Regions from separate parts of the Pseudarthrobacter sp. W1I19 genome, predicted to be linked through region 3. Evidence: riboswitches for the same ligand, from Rfam matches in the RefSeq annotation. Region 3 holds a riboswitch; each other region holds the start of a gene.
The links. A riboswitch is a leader RNA that binds a small molecule or an ion and turns the genes downstream of it on or off. The one in region 3 is predicted to bind S-adenosylmethionine.
Positions count from the first base shown of each region.

Region 1: it holds a riboswitch for S-adenosylmethionine, as region 3 does, so the genes downstream of both, QF038_RS06900 (aminotransferase class V-fold PLP-dependent enzyme) here and QF038_RS00580 (DUF1737 domain-containing protein) in region 3, are expected to answer to the same signal.
Region 2: it holds a riboswitch for S-adenosylmethionine, as region 3 does, so the genes downstream of both, QF038_RS13735 (bifunctional o-acetylhomoserine/o-acetylserine sulfhydrylase) here and QF038_RS00580 (DUF1737 domain-containing protein) in region 3, are expected to answer to the same signal.

Region 1 is NZ_JAUSZR010000001.1:1,476,497-1,479,727, forward strand. Features, by position in the region: gene QF038_RS06895 (class I SAM-dependent methyltransferase) at 1-267, opposite strand, end outside; gene QF038_RS06900 (aminotransferase class V-fold PLP-dependent enzyme) at 325-1,767, opposite strand; SAM riboswitch class IV at 1,804-1,917, opposite strand; gene hisN (histidinol-phosphatase) at 2,076-2,888, opposite strand; gene QF038_RS06910 (ribosome small subunit-dependent GTPase A) at 2,937-3,231, opposite strand, start outside.
Region 2 is NZ_JAUSZR010000001.1:2,919,968-2,923,198, forward strand. Features, by position in the region: gene QF038_RS13730 (homoserine O-acetyltransferase) at 1-103, opposite strand, end outside; SAM riboswitch class IV at 116-231, opposite strand; gene QF038_RS13735 (bifunctional o-acetylhomoserine/o-acetylserine sulfhydrylase) at 339-1,664, opposite strand; SAM riboswitch class IV at 1,709-1,825, opposite strand; gene QF038_RS13740 (VOC family protein) at 1,992-2,630, shown strand; gene QF038_RS13745 (HNH endonuclease signature motif containing protein) at 3,126-3,231, shown strand, end outside.
Region 3 is NZ_JAUSZR010000001.1:128,861-132,091, forward strand. Features, by position in the region: gene QF038_RS00570 (O-succinylhomoserine sulfhydrylase) at 1-1,186, opposite strand, end outside; gene QF038_RS00575 (rhodanese-like domain-containing protein) at 1,187-1,597, opposite strand; gene QF038_RS00580 (DUF1737 domain-containing protein) at 1,594-1,872, opposite strand; SAM riboswitch class IV at 1,886-2,000, opposite strand; gene opgC (OpgC domain-containing protein) at 2,357-3,231, shown strand, end outside.

The DNA.
Region 1 (3,231 bases), 1.3 Mb from region 3:
AGGATAGTGCGCCCGCAACTGTTCGAGCATGTCCTCGGAAGGGTCCACGGCGGTGACTGACAGGCCCATGCCGAGTAGGAGTTCGGTGAACTTCCCGGTACCGGCCCCGGCGTCAAGGGCATCGCGGGCTCCAGCGGGGACCAGCCATTGTGCGGATTCTTCCGGGTAACCCGGCCGGACCTGCTGGTAGTGCCTGCCGCCGTCCTGGAAGCTCTGGCCGAGCTCCCGCCGCCGTCCGTGGTCAAGTTTGGGGCCACCCCGTACCACCTGTGGCCCTCCTTCGATTGATGCCCTTTGGGTATCCTCCGAATTTACCGCAAGTGCTTAGTCGTCGATGCAGGGAGCGGCACCCGCGGTCCCGGGGGTGTTGGGAGCCCAGTGCGGGTAGGTCCGCGTGTCGTTTGCGGGAACCCAACGTCCGGCGTCCACCACGTAGTCCCAGCCCAGCCCGTCGTTACGCAGCGCCGCGATGCCGGCAAGGAGGCGTTCGGCGTCTTCCAGGCGGGAGCCGACGCCGAAGCTGGCGCGCAGGGAGCCGGAGGGCAAACCCAGGCGCTTCAACAGCGGGTGGGCGCAAAAACGTCCGTCGCGCAGGCCCACGCCGTGTTCGGCGGACAGGTAGGCGGCCACCAGGCCAGCGTCGTAGCCTTCCACCGAGAAGTTGACCACGCCGATGGTGTCCGTATCCGGGTTGGTATCCTTGAAAATCTGGTGGACGGTGACGCCGTCGATCTGCTGCAGGCCTTCCACCAGGAAAGAGCGGATGGCCGCTTCGTGCGCATGCCACTGTTCCTGGTCGAGCCCGGCGATCACCTGGGTTGCGCGCGCCAGCGTGGCGGCGCCCAGGACGTTAGGGGAGCCGCCCTCATGGCGGGCCGGGCCGGTGGCCCAGCTGACGCCGTCGAGCCTTGCTTCCTTGACGGCGCCGCCCCCGGCAAGGTGCGGCGTTCCGGCATCCAGCCAGTCGGTCGGGCCCACCAGCACGCCGGCGCCGAACGGTGCGTACAGCTTGTGGCCGGAAAAGGCGAGGTAGTCGATGCCGTCCGCTGCAATGTCCACGCGGCGGTGCGGTGCCAGCTGGGCGGCGTCCACCACGATCCGTGCGCCGTGGTCATGGGCAAGCGCAGCCAGGGCCCGGACGGGAAGGATCTCGCCGGTGACATTGGACGCGCCGGTGACGGCGAGCAGGCTCACGCCGCCCTGCTCCAGCTCCGCGCGGACGGCGTCGATGGTGCCGGCGATGGTGTCGGCGGCAACGATGCTGCGGTGCGGGACGCCCTGCCACGGCAGCAGGTTGGCGTGGTGCTCGATGTCCAGGTAGAGGACGTCGCCGTCAGGCCGTCCGTCTGTTTCTGGCAGGCAGCCGGCCAGCAGGTTCAGCGAATCCGTGGTGTTCCGCGTGAAGATTACGGAGTCATCCGGGCGGCCGCCCACGAAGTCGCGGACGATGTTTCGCGCGTTTTCGTAGACGGAGGTGCTGATCTGTGATGCATAACCGGCGCCGCGGTGGACGCTGGCATAGAACGGCAGGATCTCGTTGAGGTACGCCGAGACCACGGAGAGGGCCGGAGCCGAGGCCCCATAGTCAAGGTTGGCGTAGCGGATGTGGCCGCCGTGGATCAGCGGCGCCTGGATTTCTGCGCCGGTGACGGCAGCGAGCGGAGGGCCGGCAGCGGCGCGGCGGGCATCAAAGGTGGTTCCGGCCTGTGCTGTTTCAGATCCGGCAGCTTCGAACGTTGCGTTGGGGGAGACGGTGGCAGTTGTCACGAAAGACCTCACTTCAAAAGGACTCCCGCTCCCGGGAATCCGCGCTTGCCGCATCCGCTCCGGACCGGCCTGGTCGTCACCCGGGGCACCCCACCGCGGTTGGAGGGTTGCCGGCCAGCAAACCGGGGTTTCGCGCTGGCACTCGTGACCTGGTTAAGAGCGTAGAACATCGGGTTGGGAGGTTTTAAGTCGGGACGATTGTTAAGCGCTTTGTTACGCGCGGCCGGAAAGAGCTTCTTTTGCCGAAGAAACGACGGCGGGCACCTCCCCAAGGAGGCGCCCGCCGCTGATTCTTCGATGGTCTTCTGTTACAGGAGGTCGTCCAGCTCCGGGTTCAACCTGCGGAGTACCTCCGAGTGCAGGATGGAGTTGGTGGCCAGGGCGTTGCCGCCGAAGGGCCCGTCTTCCCCTTCCAGGGAGGTGAAGCGCCCGCCGGCTTCCACCACGATCGGTACTAGCGCGGCCATGTCATAAAGGTTCAGTTCAGGTTCGCAGGCGATGTCCACAGAGCCCTCGGCCACCATGCAGTAGGACCAGAAGTCGCCGAACGCCCTGGTCCGCCACACATCCTCGGTGAGGCCCAAAAAGTTCTCCAGGTTGCCGCGTTCCTTCCAGCCTCCCAGGCTGGAATAGGAAAGGGAGGCGTCGGAGAGCCTGGAGACGTTCGAGACGCGAAGCCGCGTGGCCGCAGCGAGGGAACGGCCCATGTACGCGCCCATCCCCTTGGCCGCCCACCAGCGTTTGCCCAGGGCCGGTGCGCTGACCACACCTACCACCGGTTCGCCTTCATCCACCAGGGCGATCAGGGTGGCCCAGACCGGGACGCCGCGGACAAAGTTCTTGGTGCCGTCAATGGGATCAATGATCCAGCGGCGTGAGCCGTGCCCTGTGCTGCCGAACTCCTCACCCAGCACGGCGTCGCGCGGGCGGGAACGGGATAACTGGCCGCGGATGGCTTCTTCGGCGGCCTTGTCCGCGTCCGTGACCGGCGTCAGGTCAGGCTTGGTCTCCACCTGGAGGTCCAGGGCCTTGAAGCGGCCCATGGTCTGGTCATCCACGGAGTCGGCCAGCACATGGGCCAGGCGCAGGTCATCGTTGTAGCTTGAAGCGGGTTGGATCATGGTTCCAAACTACCGTCTGCGCGCGGTTCTGCTGGGAGATCGGCCCTGTCAGTTGACGCTGCCAAGCTCCTTGGCCTCCTGGGCCTCCATGCGGGGATCGGTGCCGAGGAGCCTGCGCAGGGAGGCCAGCCGGGCAACACCCGTGGCCCCGGCATGGCCGCCTGCCACCCAGGCATCCAGGCCGCAGTTCACAGCCATGGCAGTGTGCTTGCAGCCCCGCTCGCAGTCCTCAATGCCGGGGTAGAGGTCCGGGAAGGAACGCAGGATCCGGTCCGGGTCCACGTGGGCCAGGCCGAAGGAGCGGATGCCCGGGGTGTCGATGATCCAGCTGCCCGGCGGCGCG
Region 2 (3,231 bases), 2.8 Mb from region 3:
CATCCGGCAGGTAGCCGCCGGCTTCCAGCTTTAGATCGCCAATGGAGGCATAGCGGACAATCCCGTGTTCGGGAACGGTGGTACGGGTGACGGTAACCGTCATGGCAAGACCTCTTCTACGCGCTTGCCTGCCGTCGTCTGACCGGCAGGCCAGGTCTTCACCCGGGGCACCCCACCGCGGAAGGAGGGTTGCCGGCCAGCAAGCCGGGGCTGTCACTGGCACTCATGACCTGCATTGAGTGTACGAAACAGCCCCCGCCTGCCGCCAAGAGTGTGACTGGTTGTGACTTCCCGGCTTGCCGCTGGTGCCCCTCATCAGGCGACGCTGGTGCCCGTGGTCAGGCGCCGCTGGCCTCCTTGGCGGCACGGAAGCCGGCTTCGAGGTCAGCGAGGATGTCATCGATATGCTCGATTCCCACGGAAAGCCGAACCAGGCCGGGGGTGACGCCGGCTACTTCCTGCTGTTCCGGCGAGAGCTGGCTGTGGGTGGTCGACGCCGGATGGATCACCAGGGAGCGGACGTCGCCGATGTTGGCAACATGGGAGTGCAGTTCCAGGGCGTCCACGAAGCGCTTGCCCGCCTCGGCCCCGCCGGCCAGATTGAACGAGACGATGGCCCCGGTCCCCTTGGGTCCGTACTTGCGGCCCCGCTCGTACCAGGGGCTGGAGGGCAGGCCCGCGTAGGCGACGGATTTGACGTCGTCCCTTCCTTCCAGCCAGCGCGCCACTTCGGTGGCATTGGCCACGTGCCGTTCCACCCGCAGGCTCAGGGTCTCAAGTCCCTGGGCGATCAGGAACGCGTTGAAGGGCGACACCGCCGAGCCCAGGTCGCGCAGGAGCTGGACCCGGGCCTTGAGGATGTAGGACAGGTTGGCGCCCAGCGCTCCATCGGCGCCGAGGTCGCGGGCGTAGACCAGCCCGTTGTAGGTGGGGTCCGGGGTGTTGAAACCAGGGAACTTCTCCGGGTCATTACCAAAATCGAACTTCCCCGAGTCCACAATCACTCCGGCAATGGCGGACCCATGGCCGCCCAGGTACTTGGTGGCCGAGTGCACCACGATGTCCGCGCCCCATTCGAGCGGGCGGATCAGGTACGGGGTGGACAAGGTGTTGTCCACGATGAGGGGCACGCCGGCCTCGTGTGCAACCTGGGACACGCCTTCAATGTCCAGGACGTCCTGCCGCGGGTTGGAAACCACCTCACCGAAGAAGAGTTTGGTGTTGGGCTGCACCGCGTCGCGCCACTGGTCCAGGTTGTCCGGGTCCGCCACAAAGGTGACCGAGATGCCGAACTTCTTCAGCGTATGCGCGAAGAGGTTGTAGGTGCCGCCGTAGAGGCTGGGGCTGGCCACGATGTGGTCTCCGGCTTCGGCGATGTTCAGGATGGCGAATGTTTCTGCGGCCTGCCCGGAGCTGAGCAGCAGGGCTCCCAGGCCGCCCTCAAGGCTGGCGATCCGCTGTTCCACGGCCTCCTGTGTGGGATTGCCGATCCTGGTGTAGATGGGAGCCAGTTCGGCCAGGGCGAAGCGGTTGGCCGCACTTTCCGCGCTCGGGAACACAAAGGACGTGGTCTGGTAGATGGGGAGGGCGCGGGCGCCGGTGGCGCTGTCCGGTTCCTGGCCGATGTGGATCTGGCGGGTTTCGAAGGACCATCCGTTGGACAATTCAAGGCTCCTTTGACATGGGCCCGGCATGCTCGAAGCACTGCGGGCCGCGCTTGCTATCCGGCCTCTTGCCGGACAGCCAGGTCCTCACCCGGGGCACCCCACCGCGGTTGGAGGGTTGCCGGCCAGCGAGCCGGGGCTTGATGCTGGCACTCATGACCTGAGCCCAGTGTAGGAACACGCAGAGTGCGCCCGACAGCATTGTGACGAACATGGTCCTGAACATCTTTACGCGCGCTGGTACGAATTTATGAGGCTTGACCAGCGGAAATCCCAGTAAGGGTACCCTTAGCTGAGAGCCCGATCACAAAGTGCCAAGATGATGGCATGCGCATGGATCACGTCTCTTACGCCTGTGAACACGATGGCCTGGCGGCCACCACCGAACGTATTTCTTCTGCCCTCGGCGTCGAGGCAGTGAAGGGCGGGGTACACCCCCGGTTCGGCACCCGAAACATGATCATCCCCCTCGCCGGGCACAAATACCTCGAAGTCGTGGAGGTCCTGGACCACCCCGCTTCGGACAAGGCGCCGTTTGGACAGGCAGTGCGTGCCCGGTCTGCTGCGGGCGGCGGCTGGATGGGCTGGTGCGTCGAAGTGGACGACCTCGCCCGGTTCGAAGAGCGGCTGGGACGCTCTGCCGTCAACGGCAACCGCAAGTTCCCTGACGGCCGCGAACTGGTCTGGAAGCAGATTGGCATCCTCGGTCTGATCGCCGACCCCCAGGTTCCCTACATGCTCAAGTGGGAGGGCGATCCATCCCTGCACCCGTCCAACGCGTACGAGAGCAACGTCAAGATGAGCTGCCTCACCATCGCCGGCTCGGCTGCACGGGTCACCGAGTGGCTGGGCGAGCCGGTGGAAAAGCCCCTCGAAGACGTGGCCGTTGAGTGGGTGGCACCGCACGGGACGCCCGGCATCCTGTCCGTCACTTTCGAAACCGCCACCGGAGCAGTCACCATCTGACGTTCCATCCGATGCCCGGGCCGCCGCGCGCGGTCATCGCAGTGGTGCGCCCGGGCTATTGCCTGGGTACCCTGTCCTCCCAAACTTCGGCCGCCATCAGCCGGTGACAACGGCGTCACCAGTTGATGGCGGCCGAATTCATTTTCTGCCTCCCGTTGCTCACACCTTCTGCTGGAATGCTCCAGTGGCGAGTGGGGCTGCTGCCCTACGGCACCGGCGCCGGCGGGACTGGTGCGCTACGGCACCGGCGCCATTTGCCGCTTGCTGCTCCGTCGTCGCTCTGACTCAAGCTACACAAATGACCCCAGCGCCTTCACATAGTTTCCGGTCATCTTAATTCGTACGGGGGTGCCGGGTGTGGGAGCTCCTACCCGCTGCGATGCGCGTTTTCGATCGGCTCCCTTTGGTCGGACGTGCAAGAAACTTTTCATAGTTCTCCCAGGAACCGAAACTTGGCGCTCCCAAAATGTCAGACCCCGTTGTCATGATGGGTTTATGGGGAAGGCGGCGGTGGTGAAGGCATTTGAGGACATCAAGGCCGCCCTTGTTGTGCTCAACGCGGAGGCGGAGGGGTGTGGTTCGGAGCCGTTCGCGGATGCTG
Region 3 (3,231 bases):
CCAAATCACCGATGAGATCGTCCACGTCCTCGAGCCCCACGGAGAGCCGCACAACTCCGTCGCTGAGCCCGATGGCAGCGCGGCCCTCCGGCCCCATGGCGCGGTGCGTGGTGGTGGCCGGATGCGTAATGAGGGACTTGGAATCGCCCAGGTTGTTGGAGATGTCAATGATCCGCAAGGCGTCCAGCAGTGCAAAGGCGGCTTCCTTGCCGGAGCGTCCGCCGGAGGGTGCAAGTTCCAAGGTGAGCACGGTTCCGCCGGCCTTCATCTGCTTGGCGGCGAGTTCGTACTGCGGGTGAGACTTCAGGAGCGGGTACTTCACCCAGCTCACGGCAGGCTGCTGCTCCAGCCACTCGGCGATCCGGAGAGCGGAAGCGGAGGAGTGGTTCACGCGCAGGGCCATGGTCTCGAGGCCTTTGGTGAGGACCCAGGCGTTGAAGGCGGACAGCGACGGGCCGGTATGGCGCATGAGCTGCTTGACCGGACCTTCGATGAATTCCTTGGTGCCCAGGATCGCGCCGCCCAGCACCCGGCCCTGGCCGTCGATGTGCTTGGTACCTGAGTAGACAATGACGTCGGCGCCCAACTGGCCGCAGCGCTGCAGCAGGGGAGTGGCAAAAACGTTGTCGACCACCACGGTGGCGCCCGCCGCATGTGCGAGTTCGCTGACCGTGGCGATGTCCACGATCTCCTGCATGGGGTTGGACGGGGACTCGAAAAACACTGCGGTGGTGGGCTGGGACAGGGCTTCGCGCCACTGGTCGAGATCCGGGCCGTCCACAAAGACAGTCTCCACGCCCCACCGGGGCAGGATCTCGTTGAGGATCACAAAGCAGGAGCCAAAGAGCGAGCGGGCGGCAACCACGCGGTCGCCGGCAGCCAGCAGGGCACCCAAGGCGGTGAAAACGGCGGACATGCCGGACGCCGTCGCAAAGCACGCCTCGGTTCCTTCGAGCAGGCGGAGCCGCTCCTGGAACGTGGCCACGGAGGGGTTGCCGTAGCGGGAGTAGACAAAGCGCTCGTCCTCGCCCGTGAAGGCCCGCTCGGCAGCGGCGGCGGATTCGTAGACGAAGCCGGAGTTCAGGAACACCGCCTCGCTGGTTTCCTGGAAGTTGGTGCGGTCCAGTCCGCCGCGGACGGCCTGGGTGTCAGGGCTCCAGCCGGCGGCGTCTTCGTTGAAGGTCACTTAGTTCTTTCCCAGGTTTGTTGGCAAGCCGCGGTTTTTCCAGCCGTTAACGGTGCGTTCGCCGTAGCGGTCCGGCTCACCTTCGAAGCCCTCCAGGACGTTGTAGGAGGTGAAGCCGGCCTGTGTGGCGGCGATGGCGGCAGCGATGGACCGCTGGCCGGAGCGGCACAGGAACAGCAGCTCGGTGGAAGCATCCTCGGGGGCCTGCAGGCTCAGGTCCTTCAGGAAATCGGGGTTGGGGATGCCGCCCGGGAAGGTCCACTGGATGAACAGCGGATCGTTGTCCGTGGCTTTGGTGTCCGGGATGCCGATGTGGGCCCACTCACCCTCGGTGCGGACGTCCACCAGGATGGCACCCTGCTGCAGTTTGTCCCAGGCTTCCTGGGGGGTGAGGTCCCCTGCGTAGCTCATGCGTGGCCCTCGCCTGCGAACTCGAGGTCTTCGCCGGACAGTTCAAGCTCGTCCACGGCAGTGGCCACCGCGGCATCAGCGGAAGCAATCGCTGCCGGCAGGACGACGGCCTGCGCCACGATGGCGGTGCTGCCGTTGAACGTGACGGCGGGGCTTCCGTGCAGCACATAGCCCTCGGCCAGGGCGGCGGAAATCCGCTCACAGAAGGATCTGTCATCAGGCCCCGTGATAAGGCGGTAGGCCAGTTTTTCTTCGTTGGCAGGTGCGTCTGACATGACGGATCTCCTTCTCTCACGCTTGCAGCTCGAATCGGTCGATATGCCGAGTATTCACCTGAGGCACCCCGCCGCGGAAGGAGGGTTGCCGACCGGCCAGTCAGGGCTTGGCGCCGGTACTCATTACTCCCCAAAAACGTAACACTTGGCACGTGGCCCCGCACCGCCGTCGTCGTCATGTTCCGTAACCGAAGCGCTGCTGGAGCAAGTTGGGTGCGCACTGGCGGGCGGTTCCCGGAACGTACGACGGCGGGAGTCGCCACGGGCGGCTCCGGGCACCTGGCGCCCGTGGCTGCTTTCCAGGCAGATAGGGTTCTTGTGGGGCGCCGCCCCGGCAGTCGGAGCAAAGTTCCTGGGGGTCCTCATCAGCACGCCAACAGCCGCCGCACTGCAACACCTTTTAGGACACGGCCGTCTGCCACATCGTCGCCGGCAACTCACCCGACATTCCCTTCTCCGCGCCGTAACTGCCCTTCTTGCCGCGATGCTGATTGCCGTCCTGGCAGTGATACTGCCCGCAGGGTCCGCCCGTGCTGCAGACACCGTCCCGGACGAGGGTAAGCCGCTTCTGGGCGCGGTCCTCGAATGGGGCGAGGACACGGCGGCGGGCTTTACGGACAGGCTGGGTGCATCCCCGGCGCTTTTCGGGCACGACATCGCCCTGCCCTTCCGCGCATCGGAAGGAGAAAACATCAGGGGCTTCCTGGAGCAATCGGGGATGCAGGGCGCCCACGCCATGCTTACGGTGAAGCCCAGCATTGCCCTGGAGCGGGTCAATGCTGAGGCCGCCGCATCGTTTGCTGCTGAGGTACGGAAGCTGACTGCGAACTTCAAAGGCCAGGTGATGATCCGCTTTGCCCCCGATATGAATGCCAGCTGGGTGGAGTGGGGCCAGCAGCCTGCCGCATACCGGTCCGCCTTCCGGGCCGTCGCGGAGGCCTTCGAGGATCCTGGCGGTACGTCGATGGTGTGGGAGCCGTACCTGGGCAAGGACTACCCCTATGACCGGAACCGGAACGCCCCTGCGCCGGGCAGCGAGGGTTTCGCCCTCCTCGATACCAACCGCGACGGTGTGTGGAACGGTTCGGATGCGGCGTATGCCCCTTATTACCCCGGGGACGATGCCGTGGACTGGGTGGGCCTGACCGCGTTCCACGATGACACTGCCGGCGGGGCGTCCGTCAACACGGTGCCGCAGCCGAACGAACTCCAGGGAATGCTGACAACCTCCGGCGGGGAAAACTTCTACGGCACATATGCGGCAGGAAAGGACAAGCCGTTCGTCCTGCAGACCGCTGCGTTTTACAGCCCGGCCTCCGGCGGCGCCTCGGATGTGGACATCAAAGTGGCCTGGTGGGA